Regions from separate parts of the Pseudocitrobacter faecalis genome, predicted to be linked through region 1. Evidence: predicted binding sites of a transcription regulator. Region 1 holds the regulator's gene; each other region holds the start of a gene.
The links. Region 1 encodes CRP, which controls carbon source genes, mostly activating them, when cyclic AMP is high. Its sites were predicted from a motif close to ATGTGANNNNNNTCACAT; they were not measured.

Region 1 (6,514 bases):
CTATCGACTATTATCGTCAATGTAGCGCCATGCCGTTGCTCAATCAGATAGCGATTCCGACGCTGATTATTCACGCGAAGGATGATCCGTTTATGGATCACCACGTTATCCCTGACGCTGACACACTTCCTGCCTGCGTCGAATACCAGTTAACGGAACATGGCGGCCACGTTGGCTTTATCGGCGGTACCTTCCGGCGACCGCAAATGTGGCTGGAGAGACGTATTCCCGACTGGCTGATGCCGTGGCTTGGAGGTGAAAGATGATCATTCCCTGGCAAGATATCGACCCTGAAACGCTCGATAACCTGATTGAAAGCTTTGTGTTGCGTGAAGGCACCGATTATGGTGAATATGAACGTTCACTTGCGCAAAAGGTCGCCGACGTAAAACAGCAACTACAACGCGGCGAAGCGGTTCTGGTGTGGTCGGAACTTCATGAAACCGTCAACATCATGCCCCGCAGCCAGTTTCGCGGTTAATCTTACCGACTCGGGAGTTGTTCGCTATGTCTGCCAAACATCCGGTTATCGCCGTCACGGGTTCCAGCGGGGCGGGAACCACCACCACCAGCCTCGCGTTCCGCAAAATTTTCGCCCAGCTTAAGCTTCACGCCGCAGAGGTGGAAGGCGACAGTTTTCACCGCTACACGCGTCCGGAAATGGACTTAGCCATCCGTAAGGCGCGCGATATGGGGCGCCATATCAGCTACTTCGGCCCGGATGCCAACGACTTCAGCCTGCTGGAACAGACGTTCCGCGAGTACGGGCACAGCGGCACCGGACAGTCGCGAAAATATCTGCATACCTACGATGAAGCGGTGCCGTGGAATCAGGTGCCGGGAACCTTCACCCCGTGGCAACCTCTGCCAGAGCCAACCGACGTGCTGTTTTTTGAAGGGCTGCACGGTGGCGTGGTGACGCCGCATCACGATGTGGCGAAACATGTGGATTTACTGGTCGGCGTAGTGCCAATCGTTAACCTGGAGTGGATCCAGAAGATGATCCGCGACACCAGCGAGCGCGGTCACTCCCGCGAGGCGGTGATGGATTCCGTCGTGCGCTCAATGGAAGATTACATCAACTTCATCACGCCGCAGTTCTCACGCACACATCTCAACTTCCAGCGCGTCCCGACGGTCGACACCTCTGACCCGTTCGCCGCCAAAGGCATTCCGTCACTGGATGAGAGCTTTGTGGTGATCCACTTCCGCAATCTCGACAATATCGATTTCCCCTGGCTGCTGGCGATGCTGCAGGGATCATTCATCTCGCATATGAATACGCTGGTCGTTCCCGGCGGCAAGATGGGGCTGGCGATGGAATTGATCATGACGCCGCTGGTGCAGAGATTGATGGAAGGGAAGAAGATTGGGTGAACGGTGCGGGCTGGGCCCCTCACCCTAACCCTCTCCCAGAGGGAGAGGGTACCGATTGTGCGGTTTTCTCCCTCTCCCTCTGGGAGAGGGCCGGAGTGAGGGGGGCCGTCAACTTACCCCTCCACCACCTCATAAGAATGGGTAATGTTCACCGCTTTGCCCAGCATCAGCGCCACTGAACAATATTTCTCAGCCGACAAATCTACGGCACGGGACACCGCCGCATCTTTCAGCTCTTTGCCGGTCACTATGAAGTGCAGATTAATATGCGTGAACAGACGCGGCGCTTCTTCACGGCGTTCAGACGTCAATTTAACTTCACAATCGGTCACGTCATAGCGGCCCTTTTGCAAAATAGACACCACGTCGATGGCGCTACAGCCACCCGCCGCCATCAGCACGACTTCCATGGGGCTTGGCGCTTTATCACCTGAGTTGCCATCCATCAAAATCTGGTGCCCGGAAGCCGACTCACCCAGGAAGGTTAACCCTTCCACCCATTTCACACGCGCTTGCATAATTGTCACTCCAGAGTTGCAAATTTATTGTCAGATTACGCGCACATAACAAATCTCGCAACGGAAGTAGACCTGGGTCATGCTGAAGCGAGACACCAGGAGACACACGGCGAAAGCTATGCTAAAACAGTCGGGATGCTACAGAGATACATAAACGTACTGCATGTATGCAGAGGACATCACTTACTGGTCGCGACAATCTTTGACGGCCAACTTCCCAGGTAGAGGGAAGGATATTATTTCAACCAGTGGCGGCCTGATTTATGCCGCTGGCGATAGCTTATAACAGAGGATAACCGCGCATGGTGCTTGGCAAACCGCAAACAGACCCGACACTCGAATGGTTCTTGTCTCATTGCCACATTCATAAGTACCCATCGAAGAGCACGCTGATTCACCAGGGTGAAAAAGCGGAAACGCTGTATTACATCGTTAAAGGCTCCGTGGCAGTACTCATCAAGGATGAGGAAGGCAAAGAGATGATCCTTTCCTACCTCAACCAGGGCGATTTCATCGGCGAACTGGGCCTGTTTGAAGAAGGTCAGGAACGTAGCGCCTGGGTTCGGGCGAAAACCGCCTGTGAAGTGGCTGAAATCTCCTACAAAAAATTCCGTCAGCTTATCCAGGTTAACCCGGATATCCTGATGCGTCTCTCCTCTCAGATGGCGCGCCGTCTGCAGGTGACCTCTGAGAAAGTCGGTAACCTGGCGTTCCTCGACGTAACCGGTCGTATCGCGCAGACGCTGCTGAATCTGGCGAAACAGCCGGATGCCATGACCCACCCGGACGGTATGCAGATCAAAATTACCCGTCAGGAAATCGGTCAGATCGTCGGCTGCTCCCGCGAAACAGTGGGCCGCATCCTGAAGATGCTGGAAGATCAGAACCTGATCTCTGCACACGGTAAAACGATCGTCGTTTACGGCACGCGTTAATCTCGTCTGACGGCGTATTGTTCGCACAATACGCCGTTTTTGTCTCTTATGTGGCGCAGGCTGATTTACCACCCGGAAGTCAACTATGCACTGCGGCAAACGCTGGTGTTATGTTTGCCGGTCGCCGTCGGCCTGATCCTCGGCCAACTTCAACACGGTTTACTGTTTTCTTTGGTGCCTGCCTGCTGCAACATCGCCGGGCTGGATACTCCTCATAAACGCTTCTTCAAACGCCTGATTATCGGTGGGTCGCTGTTCGCTGGTTGCAGCCTGATTGTGCAACTGCTGCTGGCCGATGATATCCCGCTACCGTTTATCCTCACCGGGCTGGCGATGGTGCTGGGCGTTACCGCCGAAATCAGCGCCCTGCACGGGCGATTACTTCCGGCCTCGCTGATAGCCGCCATTTTTACCCTGAGCCTGGCGGGCAATATGCCCATCTGGGAGCCGCTACTTATCTACGCGCTCGGCACGTTGTGGTACGGGCTGTTTAACTGGTTTTGGTTCTGGTTGTGGCGTGAACAACCGCTGCGCGAGTCGTTGAGCCTGCTCTATCGCCAACTGGCCGAGTACTGCGAAGCTAAATATAGCTTGCTGACGCAACATACCGATCCCAATACCGCCCTGCCGCCGTTGCTTAACCGTCAGCAGAAAGTGGTCGATCTGATTTCCCAGTGTTACCAGCAAATGCATATGCTGGCAGCCAATCAACACAATGATTACAAGCGTCTGCTGCGCGCCTTCCAGATGGGGCTGGATTTGCAGGAGCACATTTCAGTGAGCCTGCATCAGCCGGAAGAGGTGCAAAAGCTGGTTGAGCGTAGCCACGCCGAAGCGGTGATTCGCTGGAACGCGCAGACCGTCGCCGCACGCCTGCGGGTCATGGCCGATGATATTCTCTATCACCGCTTCCCGACGCGCTTCAACATGGATAAACAAATTGGCGCGCTGGAGAAAATTGCCCGTCAGCATCCGGATAACCCGGTCGGGCAGTTCTGCGCCTGGCACTTCAGCCGCATCGCCAAAGTGTTGCGCGCGCAGCGCCCCCTTTATCCGCGAAACCTGATGGCCGACAAAGAACGTCGCCTGCCCCTGTTCCCGGCGCTGAAAAGCTATCTGTCGCTGAAATCGCCCGCGCTGCGTAATGCTGCGCGCTTAAGCGTCATGTTGAGCATCGCCAGCCTGATGGGGGCGGCGCTGCATCTGCCAAAACCCTATTGGATCTTAATGACCGTGCTGCTGGTGACACAAAACGGCTACGGCGCGACACGCGTGCGTATCTTCCACCGAGCGGCAGGCACGCTGGCGGGGCTGGTGATTGCCGCCGTAACGTTGCACTACCATTTCCCGGAAGGGTTTGCGCTGACCGCAATGCTGGTGATCACCCTGATAAGCTATCTGATTATTCGCAAAAGCTACGGCTGGGCGACGGTCGGTTTCACCATTACGGCGGTGTACACCCTGCAATTGCTGACGCTCAACGGCGAGCAGTTTATCGTAGCGCGTTTCGCCGACACCATTATCGGCTGCCTGATTGCTTTTGGCGGCATGCTGTGGCTGTGGCCGCAGTGGCAAAGTGGCCTGCTGCGCAAAAATGCACACTCCGCGCTGGAAGCGGATCAGGAAGCAATACAGTTAATTTTGAGTGACGACCCTCCTGCCGAAAAACTGGCGTATCAACGTATGCGCGTCAATCAGGCGCATAACGCCCTGTTTAACTCACTCAATCAGGCAATGCAGGAGCCGGGCTTTAATACGCACTATCTGGAAGATATGAAACTTTGGGTGACGCACAGCCAGTTCATCGTTGAACATATCAACGCCATGACCACGCTGGCGCGTGAGCACGATACGCTCTCACCGGAGCTGATGCAGCGTTATCTGGAATCGTGTGAAGTCGCCCTGCAACGCTGTCAGCAGCGGCTGGAGTATGATGAATCGGGCAGTAGCGGGGATGTGAACATCATGGAGTCACCGGATACGCTGTCCCACGGGCCACTCAGCACCATGGAACAGCATCTCCAGCGTGTTCTGGGCCACCTCAACACCATGCACACCATTTCGTCGGTGGCATGGCGTCAGCGGCCACGGCACGGTATCTGGCTAAACCGGCATATCAACTGACGACTTTCGCCACCGCCTGTGCAAAGCGCGTCATACCCTCGTCGATATCTTTCTCTTCCACCACCAGCGACGGCGCGAAACGCATCACGTCCGGCCCGGCGTTCAGCACCATGACACCGGCATCAGCGGCCGCATAAAGGAATTCACGCGCGCGGCCTTTATACGGTTCTTTCAACTCCGCGCCAATCAGCAGGCCCATTCCGCGAATATCGCTGAAGACATCATACTTCGCGTCGATATCCTGCAAATGCTTCACGAAACGTTCGCGTTTGGTATGAACGCCATCGAGTACGTCAGGCGTATTGATAATATCGAATGCCGCCCCTGCCACGGCGCACGCCAGTGGGTTACCACCGTAGGTCGAGCCGTGGGAGCCAACATGGAATGCGCTGGCAATCTCTTCGGTGGTGAGCATGGCGCTAATCGGGAAACCGCCGCCCAATGCTTTCGCGCTGGTGAGGATATCCGGCGTCACGCCATAGTGCATGTACGCGAACAGCGAACCAGTACGCCCCATACCGCTCTGCACTTCATCAAACACTAACAGCGCCTGATGCTTATCGCACAGATCCCGCAGCCCCTGTAAAAATTCCGGCGTAGCGGCCAGCACGCCACCTTCACCCTGAACAGGTTCCACCACAATCGCGCAAGTATGGTCGTCAATCACCGCTTCAACCGCGTGCAAATCGTTAAACGGAACATGGACGATATCCGCCGGTTTCGGGCCAAAGCCATCGGAATATTTTGGCTGACCGCCGACGGAAACCGTAAACAGCGAGCGACCATGGAAAGCGTTGTGGAAAGCAATAATCTTGCTTTTGTACGGGCTATGACGCGTGGAGGCGTAGTAACGCGCCAGTTTAAACGCGGTTTCGTTGGCTTCTGTACCGGAGTTCATGAACACCACGCGCTCGGCAAAGGTAGCGTCCACCAGCTTCTGACCCAGACGTAGCGCCGGTTCGTTGGTGAACACGTTACTGGTGTGCCACAGGGTTTCGCCCTGCGATTTCAGCGCCTCAACCAGCGCCGGATGGCAATGCCCCAGCGCCGTTACGGCAATCCCGCCCGCGAAATCGACGTACTCTTTCCCCTGCTGATCCCACACGCGGCTACCTTTGCCTTTTACCGGGATAAACTCCGCCGGTGCATAAATTGGCAGGATCACCTGATCGAATGTCGCGCGGGTAATTGCAGGTTGTTTGGTTGTCATGTCATGCCCTTCTGTGATTATGCAGCAATGATTATGAAATTATAATCACAAAATATGCATAAAAAATCACTTGATAGCAATGACTAAATTAGCGATTAAGGAAGTTTGCCAGCAGCGCATGCCCTTGTTCGCTGAGAATACTTTCCGGGTGGAACTGCACGCCCTCGATATCCCACTGGCGATGGCGAATGCCCATGATCTCGCCGCTTTCACTGCGCGCGGTCACCTCGAAGTTTTCCGGTAGCGTAGCCGGCTCGATCAGCAGGGAATGGTAGCGGGTGACGGTCAAAGGGTTATTCAGCCCCTGAAAAACGCCCTGCCCGTTATGCGTGATGGGCGAGGTTTTGCCG
Region 2 (6,514 bases), 4.8 Mb from region 1:
ACAAAACAAAGACCCTTTAAATAATTCGACGAGGTGTAGATCATGAAAATCAAAACAACTGTAGCCGCTCTGAGCATCCTTTCCGTTATCTCTTTTGGCGCCTTCGCCGCTGACTCTATCAACAGCGATCAAGCGCAAAATCGTCAGGCTATCGGCACGATTTCCGTCGGTGCAGTCGGTTCTTCTCCGATGGATATGCATGAGATGCTGAACAAGAAAGCGGAAGAACAGGGTGCCTCTTCTTACCGCATCATCGAAGCACGTACCGGTGACCACTGGCACGCAACGGCTGAACTGTACAAATAAGTTCGATTTAGTGAGTGAGTAAGATTTAGGTAAAAATATTTTCTACAGCGGTCCAGGAAGCCATGTTTTCTCCTCTCACCGCTGTCGCACATGGTGGAGTAAAAATTATGAAAAACGCAATGATCATCGCTTCTTTGGGTCTGGCTTCTGTTCTCTCTTTTGGTGCCAGCGCAGCTGAGCAAATTAGTGCAGAGCAAGCACAGAGCCTGCAATCTATGGGCACCGTTTCCGTATCCCAGGTCGGGAGTTCTCCGATGGATATGAATAGCGCATTATCAGCAAAAGCAGCGAAAGAAGGTGCAAGCGGCTACCGCATTATTGAAGCGCGTTCCGGTAATACCTGGCACGCCACAGCAGAACTGTACAAATAAACCCTCGTCGTCTTGTCCGACGACTTGCCCCCGCCATTACGCGGGGGCTTTTTTATGTCCGCGAAAGGTTAAAGCGCAGCATCCCTTCCAGCTCTTCCTCAGCTTCATCAAATAACAGTATCAGCGCACCGTAGCGCCGCTTCTGCTTCTCATCGAGATGCAGGAACTCTATCTCCAGGGGCAGCGGGAGCTGGCTGCCGGTCACCACATCCCACAATGAATCGAGATCGTGAACCAGCCCGCTCTTGAGTGTGAAGAGGCGTGTGAACTCCCGGTAAAAATCACCCTGATTCTCTATTTCATCAAAATCAAAAGAATAGACTTCCATCGCCCGCCCTCCATTTTCCCGCCGCTATTATCCGCCTCTAAGTATAGCGATAAAAAAACCGACGCTGAGGGCGTCGGCTTTGACTAGAAGATAAATGTGATTGGGGATTGCTAGCTGTTCGTCAGTGCGCTCTGATACTTATGCAGCATCGCCACCAGCCGACCAACCGGTTCGGTGACCTGCGGCGAGGCATCCCAGATACGCAATTTTTCCTGATAAATATCTAACTCTTCCAATAAACGCAGGAAATAGCGGCGACGCTTATCATCGCTGCCTGCGGAGATCACGCTGTCCGCCGTGCGTCTGAGCTGGCGGTGAAACTCAGAGAGATCCTGATTCACCGGCACTGGCGCATCACGCAGACGCTGGTGCGCAATAATCAGCGACAACGCCAGGCGGAATTTAGCGATATCGTCAGGGAATTTATTCAGTAACAGGAAGAGTTGCTGATAGAGCGCCGGCAGATGGTTCTCTTTACGACGCGCAGAGTTAGTCGTCATTGCAGAAACCGCAGCCGACACAAACTGGTTCAGCAGCACGCGGCCCGTGCGTTCACGCGAATTATCGCGAATCAGCATAATCACCATCAGCGCCAGGAAACAGCCCACCAGCTGGCCCAGGGCACTATCGAGAAACTTACTGAACTCAAACGTCATCGGGTTATCGAGCACGATAATGTTAATGGTACTCGCCAGCGCACCCAGCGACCCCAGCCGCCGTTTCTGCACCTCGATACCAATAAAGAACGCCAGCACCGCAAGACTGATACAGAGTAATAGCATGCTTTGCTGCGTGGAGGGAATGATCACCAGGAAGAAGAGCGTTCCCAGCGGCAGCGCCAGCAGCGTGCCGTAAAGGAAGTCGACAGCGACCATGCGAGGGTTTGGTAAACGCATCGCCAGCGAGGTGACCACCGCAATCATTACCATCGCCCCGCTGCCAGATGTCCAGCCTGTCCACAGCCAGAAGAGCGTGCCCAGCACGCAGGAGACCGTCGTACGCCAGAAGTTAACCATCGCATGATGGCGTTCGGCTGACTCGGCTTTCACCACCACTTCGTCCTGAAGAATTTCTTCTTCGCGGGCGCTGATTTTGGTATTGCCAATTACGCCGCGCTTCAGCAGCAGGTAGCGCGTCGCCGTGCCTACCCAACCATAAATCGTTACCGGCGTACCGTGTTCACCTGTCCAGGCCATCACACGACGCATGCGTTTTAACTGACGATGTACATCCTGTACGGTCTCCACCGGCTCGGCGAAGAGCTCGCGATAGTCATCAGTAACCGTTTCCGGACGCGTGTTCTGAATAATGTAGGTTTCGCAAGCCTGGGTAATCATGGTCAGGGAAACCGTGTTCAACGCCTTTAAACGGCGATTCGCACGAGACCAGCGGGAAGATTCCATGCTCAGGTTGCTGCGCATCCCCCCCAAAGCCGCCGTGCGGCGCACCAGCCCGCTCCAGGCGCGGTCAACTTCTTCACTGTCGCCGTGCTTAATACACAACTGCATCAGGCGATATTGATCGATAAGTAGGTTATCCAGTTCAAGGTCGATCTCTTTTTTGATCGATCGCGGCGAGAAAAGCAGATCGGCCATGATCGCGCAGACGATACCAATGACGATCTCACTACAGCGCTCGACCGCAAATTGCGGCGTGAGGAGTGGTTCGGTCTGAATAGTGATAACAATAATCAGCGCTGTATAGCCCGCCAGCCCCCACGCGTAGGAGTTTTCGACGCGTACCAGCGAGGAGAGCCAGGTACAAAAACCGGCCCAGATGCAGCACACCAGAATCATCAGGAGCGGCGCGCGGATCATCACGATAATGATGGTTAACGCCGCAATACAGCCGATAAAGGTTCCGATAATACGCAGCATCCCGCGGTAGCGGATAGCGCCGGAATAGGGCTCGCCACCGGCGGCAAATGCTGGCCCTGCCGCGACGATCGCCGCCGTCAGAACCGCCCAGCGCGGCGTTTCCAGCTCAAAGTGGAAACCGACAAACAGCGCCAGCACAATCGCGCATGCCAGTTTAATGGCAAAGCGAATGTGCTGATTGGCAATGCTAAAAATACCCATAACGATTAACCGAACTCACGCAGACGCAGCGCCAGTTTCTGGAAGAAGGTCATGTTCTGCGCGTCCCGGTCTTTTTCACCGGTAATCACCACCGTTGCGGTTGTCCCGGCAGGCCAGATGTTATCCTGCTGCTCATCAAGATGAATGCGTACCGGCACACGCTGCGCCAGACGCACCCATTCAAGGTTGGAATCAATGGTCGCCATGCCTTTCGCGTCATTGCTGCTGCTGGCGTTGGTTACGCCCGCCGCGATACTATCGACGGTGCCTTTGATAACACGGTTGCTGCCAAGCGGGGTGACTTCCGCACGATAGCCTTTACGCACGCCTTCCAGCTTGGTTTCTTCCAGGTAGGCCAGCACGTAGAACGAATTCTTTTTCACCAGTGCGACCGCCGTGGAGCCACGGGTAATAAATTCGCCGTTGAAGACGTTGAGGTTAGTTACCCAGCCCGCCGCCGGTGCGCGAATAACGGTGCGGTCAAGGTCGAGGCGCGCAAGGTCGCGTGTCGCCTGTGCCTTGGCTAACTGATGCTCAACGGTTTGCAGGACGTTGTTGGCCTGGTCGATCTCCTCACGCGACATCGCCTGAATGCCTAACTGGTTACGACGTCCGGCTTCGCGGCGCTTCTCGCTGGCGAGCGCTTTGTAATACGCCACATCTGCTTCAGCTTCTTCCAGCGCTTTCTGATAACGTGGCTGGTCAATCGTGAACAATACCTGGTCTTTATTAACCAGTTGGTTATCCTTGACATTTACCTGCGTAATCAACCCGGAGACATCGGGCGCGATGGCGACCACGTCGGCGCTGAAACGCGCGTCACGCGTCCACGGCGACTCGGTGTAGTACACCCAGGCGCGGAAAATGGCGATAAAAGCCAGAATAACCAGTATCAGTGTGATGGCTGTACGGGAGATTTTTCTTATTAGCGTTTTCACATCTACCTCAAACGAACAAACGTGATATCAGATAAAAAAGACAGCAATACAATGCCGTATTGAACAGCGCAGGGTGCCAGACAAAGTCATAGATACCGGTTGGAATAAGCAGTCGCCTCACCCCCCAGAAGATGGCGAGTGACAATAGCAACTCAAAGAAGATCGGCGGGAATGACAGGCCGAAAATCACAATGACAGGAAACAGACTCATGTTGACCTTGGTTTAGACTAGCGTGCAGGTGAGAGTGCGCTTTAATTATTCAGCTAACAGTATATTAACGTAACTGTTATGCCGTTATCTATATTGTGTGATCTAAATCACTTTTAAGCCAGAGTGAATAATGGAACGACTAAAACGAATGTCCGTGTTTGCGAAAGTGGTCGAGCAAGGCTCGTTCACCGCCGCCGCCAAACAGCTTCAGATGAGCGTCTCTTCCATCAGCCAGACTGTATCAAAGCTGGAAGATGAGTTACAAGTTAAGCTGTTAAACCGCAGCACGCGTAGTATAGGCCTCACAGAAGCCGGCAAAATATATTACCAGGGCTGTCGACGAATGCTGTTTGAAGCACAAGATGTCCATGAACAGCTCTACGCGTTTAACAATACGCCAATCGGCACGCTGCGGATCGGATGTTCTTCAACTATGGCACAAAATGTCCTCGCGCGGATCACTGCGGAGATGTTAAAGGAGTACACCGGGCTGACCGTTAATCTGGTTACGGGTATTCCGGCACCGGATCTGATTGCCGATGGCCTTGATGTGGTGATCCGCGTCGGTGCGTTACAGGATTCCAGTCTCTTCTCGCGCCGATTAGGCTCGATGCCAATGGTTATCTGCGCGGCCAAAAGTTATCTACAGCACGCAGGCATTCCCGAGAAACCGGCCGACCTCGCCAACCATTCATGGCTGGAATACAGTGTGCGCCCGGATAATGAATTTGAGCTGATCGCCCCGGAAGGGCTGACCACCCGCCTGATTCCAGAGGGACGATTTGTGACGAACGATCCGATGACGCTGAGCCGCTGGCTCTCTGTGGGGGCAGGTATCGCGTACGTGCCGTTGATGTGGGTAATAGAAGAGATTAACCGCGGCGAAGTGGAAATTTTACTGCCGCGCTACCAGTCCGATCCGCGTCCGGTTTACGCACTTTATACCGAAAAAGATAAGCTGCCGCTAAAAGTGCAGGTATGTATTAATTACCTGACCGATTATTTTGTCGAGGTCGCCCGGTTATACCAGGGGATGCGGGGTAAAGATGAAGTGGGGGAGCGGTGAAACATTTTGCCTGATGGCGCTACGCTTATCAGGCCTACTCGATCGGTAGGCCTTATAAGGCAAAGCCGCCATCCGGCAAGGCAAAATTACGCGGTGCCACCCACTGTCAGGTTATCGACCTTCAGCGTCGGCTGACCCACGCCAACCGGCAGGCTCTGCCCTTCTTTTCCGCAAACGCCCACGCCGTTATCGAGCTTGAGGTCGTTACCAACCATGGAAATCTGCTGCATGGTTTCGATTCCGGAACCAATCAGGGTTGCACCTTTCACCGGTTTGGTGACTTTACCGTTTTCAATCAGATACGCTTCCGAGGTCGAGAAGACGAATTTCCCGGAGGTGATATCCACCTGGCCGCCGCCAAAGTTCGGCGCGTAGATGCCGTACTCAACGGATTCGATAATCTCCTGCGGCGTCGATTTCCCGGCCAGCATGTAGGTATTGGTCATACGCGGCATCGGCAGATGCGCATAGGATTCACGGCGACCGTTACCGGTCGGCGCAACGCCCATCAGACGCGCGTTGAGTTTGTCCTGCATGTAGCCTTTCAGAATGCCATTTTCGATCAACACATTGTACTGACCCGGCGTCCCTTCATCATCGATAGCCACGGAACCACGGCGATCCTGCATGGTGCCATCATCAACAACCGTACACAGTTCGGAAGCCACCAGCTCGCCCATATGACCGCTGAAAACGGAGGTGCCGCGACGGTTAAAGTCGCCTTCCAGACCATGGCCAACCGCTTCGTGCAGCAGTACGCCCGGCCAGCCAGCACCCAGTACCACCGGCAAGGTGCCGGCAGGTGCCGCGACTGCCGAGAGATTCACCAGCGCCATACGCACCGCTTCTTTTGCCCACGCATCCGCGCGCACTTCACCGTCGAGATCCGCCAGGAAGTAATCATAACCAAAACGGCCGCCACCGCCGCTGGCACCGCGCTCGCGTTTGCCGTTATCGTCCACCTGCACGCTGACCGACAGACGCACCAGCGGGCGAACATCCGCCGCCAGCGTGCCATCCGTTGCCGCCACCAGGATCAGTTCATACACCCCCGTCAGGCTGGCGGAAACCTCCTGCACACGCTTATCTGCCGCACGCGCGACTTTATCCACGCGACGCAGAATGTCGAGTTTCTCTTCACGGCTCATGCTTTGCAGTGGATCGAGCGACGTATAGAGCGGAGCGTGGTCTACCGCGCCCAGCGTGTGCACCTTGC
Region 3 (6,514 bases), 3.4 Mb from region 1:
TGTTTTGGTGTAGTACGCAGAACTGCCAGACGTCCAACGGGTACCATCAGCGCGCCGCCCATTCCCTGAAGGATGCGCATGGCGACAAAACTATCGACGGTGGTTGCCAGGCCGCAAAATACGGATGCCAGGGTAAAAATGGCCAGCGCCAGGGTGAATATTTTCCGTGCGCCGAATCGGTCGGCAATCCAGCCGCTGGCGGGGATGAGAACGGCCAGTGTGATCAGATAGGCGCTGATACCAATGTTAAGATCGACGGCGTCTTCACCAAAACTTTTGGCCATGTCGGGCAGGGCGGTGGCGATCACGGTGCCATCAAGAAACTCCATAAAAAACGCCCCGGCAACCAACAGAGCAGCAGGCGACAGTCCGCGCTTGTTTTGTGCCTGGAGAGGCTCACTCATTTTTGTTTTACCCTATCAAAATAATCTGCAATTTTTCTAATATAAGTTTTTAGCTAAGTAACGGATTTGTTTCAGATAATAGATCTTAATCGCGGTTTGCTGAAAAATTAAACGTGACGCATATCTCGTTTTGGTTGATTTTTGTGATGAATGTCATACTATGTGTCAAAAGACAATAACACCTGTGTAACAAAATCGGAGCATCACAATGAAACAACGCATGCGCAAAATCCTCAAAAGCATGTTCGAGAACTATTGCAAAACTTTCAAAGACGTACCGCCAGGCGCTATGTTCTGATAAAAAAACCTGCCACGGCAGGTTTTTTTATGTCTGCAAGGAGCACGCTTCGTTCCTTTCGGGTACCATAGTACCCCTAAATGTTAAGGAGCGTATATGTCCCAGAACCTGACTGCTGATGAAGAACTGGTATCCGACGTGGTAGCCTGCCAGTTGGTCATTAAGCAAATTCTTGATGTCATCGATGTCATCGCCCCCGTCGAAGTGCGTGAGAAAATGTCCACTCAACTGAAATCTATTGATTTCGCTGGGCACCCATCAGCTGATCCGGTCACGCTGCGCGCGATCCAAAAAGCCATTGCCCTGATTGAGCTGAAGTTTACACCGCAGGGTGAAGCACACTGATTGATACGGGTTATGCAACCGGCAGGTTTATGCTGCCGGTTGTCGCTTGGGAAGGGATTAATGCACCTGGTGATTCACCACGTTCAGCAGATGCTGATCGGTTTGTTGCATACACAGCCCCGCTTTATTGGCGTTGCGTACTTCCTCAAGAATGGCCTGCAATAAAACGCCATCCTGCTGTTGCTCTTCTTCAAGATTGGTCAGGAAGTTCAGCGTGCTGTCGTCGCGCAGAACCTTTGCCTGCTCGGCCAACTCAGAAAGCGTAGTGCTGCGCTGGTTGTACTCTTCAATGGTCTTCAGGAAGAGTTCTTCGAGTGATGCACACTGTTCTTCGTGTGGCTCGATGGCTTTCACGACCGGATAGCCGCCAGATTTCTTCATGTAATCAAATACCCGCATCATTTGGGTGACGCTGGTTTGCGCCTGCGCGCGAAGGAAAGTCGCGGTGCCGTTGAGGCGTTGTTCAGAACACCACTCGCTCAGACGGAGATAGAGATTAGATGCGTAAAACTCAAGGTTCATTTGAGTATTCAGTTTTTGAACCATTCCTGGGACTGCCATACCAATATCCTTATTTCCTGGAAGGGACAACTCACGTTAACAGGCGGATTTTTACTTTAAATTGATACGCTACAATGAAGCAGCCTGAATTAATTTACGTTTAAATCACGCTATTTACGCGTCAGAGAACAATAACAGAATGTAATATTCAATGACCTCTGAATGTGACCGATGTACGATTCCTGACTCGGCTCGAAAAATAATACCGCGCACTCCAGCCTAAGAAAACTCTTAAGTTTGTTCATTTACTTTTTGTTACAACTATATTCCAGAAAAGGATTATCTCTACGCGCGTGACCGTAATGAATTATTACAGTTGTATGATTTATATAGTGAATATATTACCTGTCAGCTTTGTTTGTGATCGCATTAACATTTTTTGGCGGGATCACAAAAAACCACTTCACTGTTTGTCAGGCATTACGTACTCTTCACATAATAAAATGAAACAGTGGTTTATTTTTGTTTGGTTTTTGGGTAAACAATCACTTCAATAACCAGGAAATTGTTTTAGATCATTTTTGCCAATATGAGGTCGATCGGTTCACGCGCAATTATTTGGCAAATCCCCGCTTACGATAAAACAGGAGTTATCATGAAACAGGTTGCCGTGCTGTTAGCACCCGGATTCGAAGAAGGTGAAGCGATTGTCACAATTGATATTCTGCGTCGTTTGCATATTCACGTTGAACTGGTGTCCTGCGCTGAATCTCGTGCGGTGGTGAGCTACCACGATATTCCGATGGTAGCAGATGCGACACTTGCAGAACGTAGGGATAAAATCTACGACGCCGTGGTTCTGCCGGGTGGGCCGCAGGGCAGTGTCAATCTGGCTGCGAATAAAGATGTCGTGAAATTTGTCGCCGCGCATGATGAGGCGGGGAAATATCTCTGCCCGATTTGTTCAGCTGCTGCTCGCGTGCTGGCAGGTAATGGTTTGCTTAAAGGGCGCCGCTATGTCTGTTCCGGCGACTTATGGCAGGATATTACTGATGGCGTGTATATCGACGCCCCGGTCGTGGAAGAGGGGAATCTTATCAGCGGTAAAGGTTTTGGTCATGTATTTGATTTTGCCTTTACTGTGGCGGCACGCTTATTAGGTGACGAAGCGCCAGTACGCGAACACGCAGACCACATTTACTATTCGTGGTAACCCCTGAACAAGGATGGGTTAGCTAACAATATAGATTATCATGCTATTACCGGGGCGAATTGTCAGACAATTCGCCCTTTCTGTATGTCATTTTCTGCTAAATCCATGCATGCAACTACTGTAATTCTGCGGTGTGATGCGGCTCTCTTATGGATAAATATTTTCCCGCTATTAATGTGCTAACAACCGTAATGCCGTTAACGAAACGGCTAATACGTTGTTTTATGTCCTAATTAAAATTTTAAACCGATTATTTCCCTACAAATAAAAGCACTAAGGCTGGAGTATACCATGCACAAATTCACTAAAGCGCTGGCCGCCATCGGCCTGGCAGCGGTTATGTCACAATCAGCTATGGCGGAAAACCTGAAGCTCGGTTTTCTGGTGAAGCAGCCGGAAGAGCCGTGGTTCCAGACCGAATGGAAGTTTGCAGACAAAGCCGGTAAAGATCTGGGTTTTGACGTTATTAAAATTGCCGTGCCCGACGGCGAGAAAACCCTGAACGCCATCGATAGCCTGGCGGCTAACGGCGCGAAAGGGTTTGTTATCTGCACGCCGGATCCGAAACTGGGCTCGGCGATTATGGCGAAAGCCCGCGGTTATGACATGAAAGTGATCACCGTCGATGACCAGTTCGTTAACGCTAAGGGCAAGCCGATGGATACCGTTCCGCTGGTGATGATGGCGGCCAGCGAAATCGGCGCGCGTCAAGGGCAGGAGCTCTATAAAGAGATGCAAAAACGCGGCTGGGACGTGAAAGAGACCGCCGTGATGGCGATCACTGCTAACGAGCTGGATACCGCGCGTCGCCGTACCACCGGCTCGCTGGAGGCACTGAAAGCCGCGGGCTTCCCGGAAAAACAGATTTATCAGGTTCCAACCAAATCGAATGATATTCCCGGCGCGTTTGATGCCGGTAACTCCATGTTAGTTCAGCATCCAGGCGTGAAACACTGGCTGATTGTCGGCATGAACGATAACACCGTTCTGGGCGGCGTGCGCGCGACGGAAGGCCAGGGCTTTAAAGCGGCAGACGTCATCGGTATCGGCATTAACGGTGTGGATGCGGTGAACGAACTGTCGAAGGCGCAGGCCACGGGCTTCTATGGTTCTCTGCTGCCAAGCCCGGACATTCACGGCTATAAAACCAGCGAAATGCTCTACAACTGGGTTGAAAAGGGCGTTGAGCCGCCGAAATTTACCGCAGTCACCGACGTGGTACTGATTACCCGCGATAACTTTAAAGAAGAGTTGGCGAAAAAAGGTCTCTAAGTCGTGACGCCTTCCCCCCGACCAGCGTGTCGGGGGAGAAGTGACCCTGCAATTCAGGAGTGGTTATGCAACAGTCAACCCCTTATCTCTCGTTTCGCGGCATTTCCAAAACCTTCCTGGGCGTGAAAGCATTATCCGATATCAGCTTCGACTGCTATGCCGGACAGGTACACGCGCTGATGGGTGAAAACGGTGCCGGGAAATCTACGCTGCTCAAGATCCTAAGCGGCAACTATGCGCCGACGGCGGGCACCCTAACGCTGCGTGGGCAGGATGTCGCCTTTGCTGATACCACCGCCGCGCTGAATGCTGGCGTAGCGATTATCTATCAGGAACTGCATCTGGTGCCGGAAATGACCGTCGCGGAAAACATCTATCTCGGTCAGTTGCCCAGCAAAGGCGGCATTGTGAACCGCTCGCTGCTGAACTACGAAGCCGGGCTGCAATTACAGCATCTGGGGCTCGATATCGACCCCGATACGCCGCTGAAGTACCTTTCAATCGGGCAGTGGCAGATGGTGGAAATTGCTAAAGCACTGGCGCGTAACGCCAAAGTCATCGCCTTCGATGAACCGACCAGCTCACTCTCTGCACGCGAAATCGAAAATCTGTTCCGCGTCATCCGTGAGCTACGCAACGAAGGCCGCGTGATCATCTATGTGTCTCATCGCATGGAGGAAATTTTTGCCCTGAGCGACGCTATCACCGTTTTTAAAGACGGGCGTTATGTCTGCACCTTCAGCGATATGGAAAAAGTGAACCACGACAGCCTGGTGCAGGCGATGGTTGGGCGTGATATTGGCGATATTTATGGCTGGCAGCCACGCGAACACGGCGCGGAACGCCTGCGGCTGGAAAAGGTAAAGGCGCCAGGCGTGCGAACACCCATTTCCCTCACGGTACGTAGCGGCGAAATCGTTGGCCTGTTTGGTCTGGTTGGGGCCGGGCGCAGCGAACTGATGAAGGGGTTGTTTGGCGGCAACAAAATATCCAGCGGTCAGGTCTATATCGATGGCGCAGCGGTCACCATTGATAAGCCCGCCCATGCCATTCGTGCAGGCATGATGCTGTGCCCGGAAGATCGCAAAGCCGAAGGGATTATTCCGGTTCACTCCGTACGCGACAACATCAACATCAGTGCGCGCCGCAACAATATTCACGCCGGGTGCCTCATCAACAAGGGTTGGGAAGCGCGCAACGCGGATCATCATATTCAATCTTTGAATATTAAAACGCCGGGTGCTGAGCAACTGATTATGAATCTCTCCGGCGGTAACCAGCAGAAGGCGATTCTGGGGCGTTGGCTGTCGGAAGAGATGAAAGTCATTCTGCTTGATGAGCCCACGCGCGGCATCGATGTAGGGGCGAAGCACGAAATTTATAACGTCATTTACGCCCTGGCGGCGTCCGGCGTAGCGGTGCTGTTCGCCTCAAGCGACCTGCCAGAAGTGCTCGGCGTTGCGGATCGTATCGTGGTGATGCGCGAAGGCGAAATTGCCGGTGAACTGCTGCATGGCAGCGCGAATGAACAGCAGGCGTTAAGCCTCGCTATGCCTAAAGTGAGTCAGGCCGTCGCCTGAGAAAGGAGTTTATGATGTCTTCTGTAACGACTTCCGGCGCACGCCGACCATCACTCAGCTTTGGCCGTATCTGGGATCAATACGGCATGCTGGTTGTCTTCGCGGTACTGTTTATCGGCTGCGCGATTTTTGTGCCGAACTTCGCCTCCTTTGTCAACATGAAGGGGCTGGGGCTGGCGATATCCATGTCCGGGATGGTCGCCTGTGGAATGCTGTTCTGTCTGGCTTCCGGCGATTTTGACCTCTCCGTCGCATCCGTGATTGCCTGCGCTGGCGTCACCACTGCGGTGGTGATCAACCTAACAGAGAGTTTGTGGATTGGCGTCTTCGCCGGGCTGATGCTGGGCGTGCTGAGCGGTCTGGTCAACGGTTTTGTTATTGCCAGACTGAAAATCAACGCGCTGATCACCACGCTTGCCACCATGCAGATTGTGCGTGGCCTTGCCTATATCATCTCTGATGGTAAAGCGGTAGGGATTGAAGATGAGCGTTTCTTTGAACTTGGGTATGCCAACTGGCTCGGTTTACCAGCACCAATCTGGCTAACTGTCGCCTGTTTAATCATTTTCGGATTATTACTGAATAAGACCACTTTTGGGCGCAATACCCTGGCGATTGGTGGGAACGAAGAGGCTGCGCGTCTGGCGGGTGTTCCCGTGGTTCGCACCAAAATTATCATCTTTATTCTTTCAGGCCTGGTGTCGGCGGCCGCGGGGATTATTCTGGCCTCGCGCATGACCAGCGGACAGCCGATGACCTCTATCGGTTATGAGCTGATCGTCATCTCAGCCTGCGTGCTGGGCGGCGTGTCGCTAAAAGGCGGTATCGGAAAAATCTCCTACGTCGTGGCCGGGATCCTGATTCTGGGAACAGTGGAAAACGCCATGAACCTGCTGAATAT

Region 2: aaeR (HTH-type transcriptional activator AaeR) is a predicted target of CRP. The motif match lies at 4,328-4,345, and genes of this name have one in related genera.
Region 3: ACOXYR_RS07655 (arabinose ABC transporter substrate-binding protein) is a predicted target of CRP. The motif match lies at 2,893-2,910, and genes of this name have one in related genera.

The regions. Positions count from the first base shown of each region.
Region 1 covers NZ_CBDDNJ010000002.1:4,851,244-4,857,757, reverse strand. The annotation lists gene ACOXYR_RS23330 (hydrolase) at 1-266, shown strand, start outside; gene ACOXYR_RS23325 (YheU family protein) at 263-481, shown strand; gene ACOXYR_RS23320 (phosphoribulokinase) at 508-1,377, shown strand; gene ACOXYR_RS23315 (OsmC family protein) at 1,491-1,895, opposite strand; gene crp (cAMP-activated global transcriptional regulator CRP) at 2,198-2,830, shown strand; gene ACOXYR_RS23305 (YccS/YhfK family putative transporter) at 2,879-4,954, shown strand; gene argD (bifunctional acetylornithine/succinyldiaminopimelate transaminase) at 4,947-6,164, opposite strand; gene pabA (aminodeoxychorismate synthase component 2) at 6,253-6,514, opposite strand, start outside.
Region 2 covers NZ_CBDDNJ010000002.1:36,839-43,352, reverse strand. The annotation lists gene yhcN (peroxide/acid stress response protein YhcN) at 43-306, shown strand; gene yhcN (peroxide/acid stress response protein YhcN) at 414-677, shown strand; gene ACOXYR_RS00810 (barstar family protein) at 730-1,005, opposite strand; gene aaeB (p-hydroxybenzoic acid efflux pump subunit AaeB) at 1,116-3,083, opposite strand; gene aaeA (p-hydroxybenzoic acid efflux pump subunit AaeA) at 3,089-4,021, opposite strand; gene aaeX (p-hydroxybenzoic acid efflux pump operon protein AaeX) at 4,029-4,232, opposite strand; gene aaeR (HTH-type transcriptional activator AaeR) at 4,363-5,298, shown strand; gene tldD (metalloprotease TldD) at 5,385-6,514, opposite strand, start outside.
Region 3 covers NZ_CBDDNJ010000002.1:1,476,273-1,482,786, forward strand. The annotation lists gene ACOXYR_RS07630 (MFS transporter) at 1-404, opposite strand, end outside; gene azuC (stress response protein AzuC) at 613-702, shown strand; gene ACOXYR_RS07640 (DUF2766 family protein) at 799-1,047, shown strand; gene ACOXYR_RS07645 (non-heme ferritin-like protein) at 1,105-1,608, opposite strand; gene ACOXYR_RS07650 (DJ-1/PfpI family protein) at 2,204-2,761, shown strand; gene ACOXYR_RS07655 (arabinose ABC transporter substrate-binding protein) at 3,053-4,033, shown strand; gene araG (L-arabinose ABC transporter ATP-binding protein AraG) at 4,099-5,613, shown strand; gene araH (L-arabinose ABC transporter permease AraH) at 5,628-6,514, shown strand, end outside.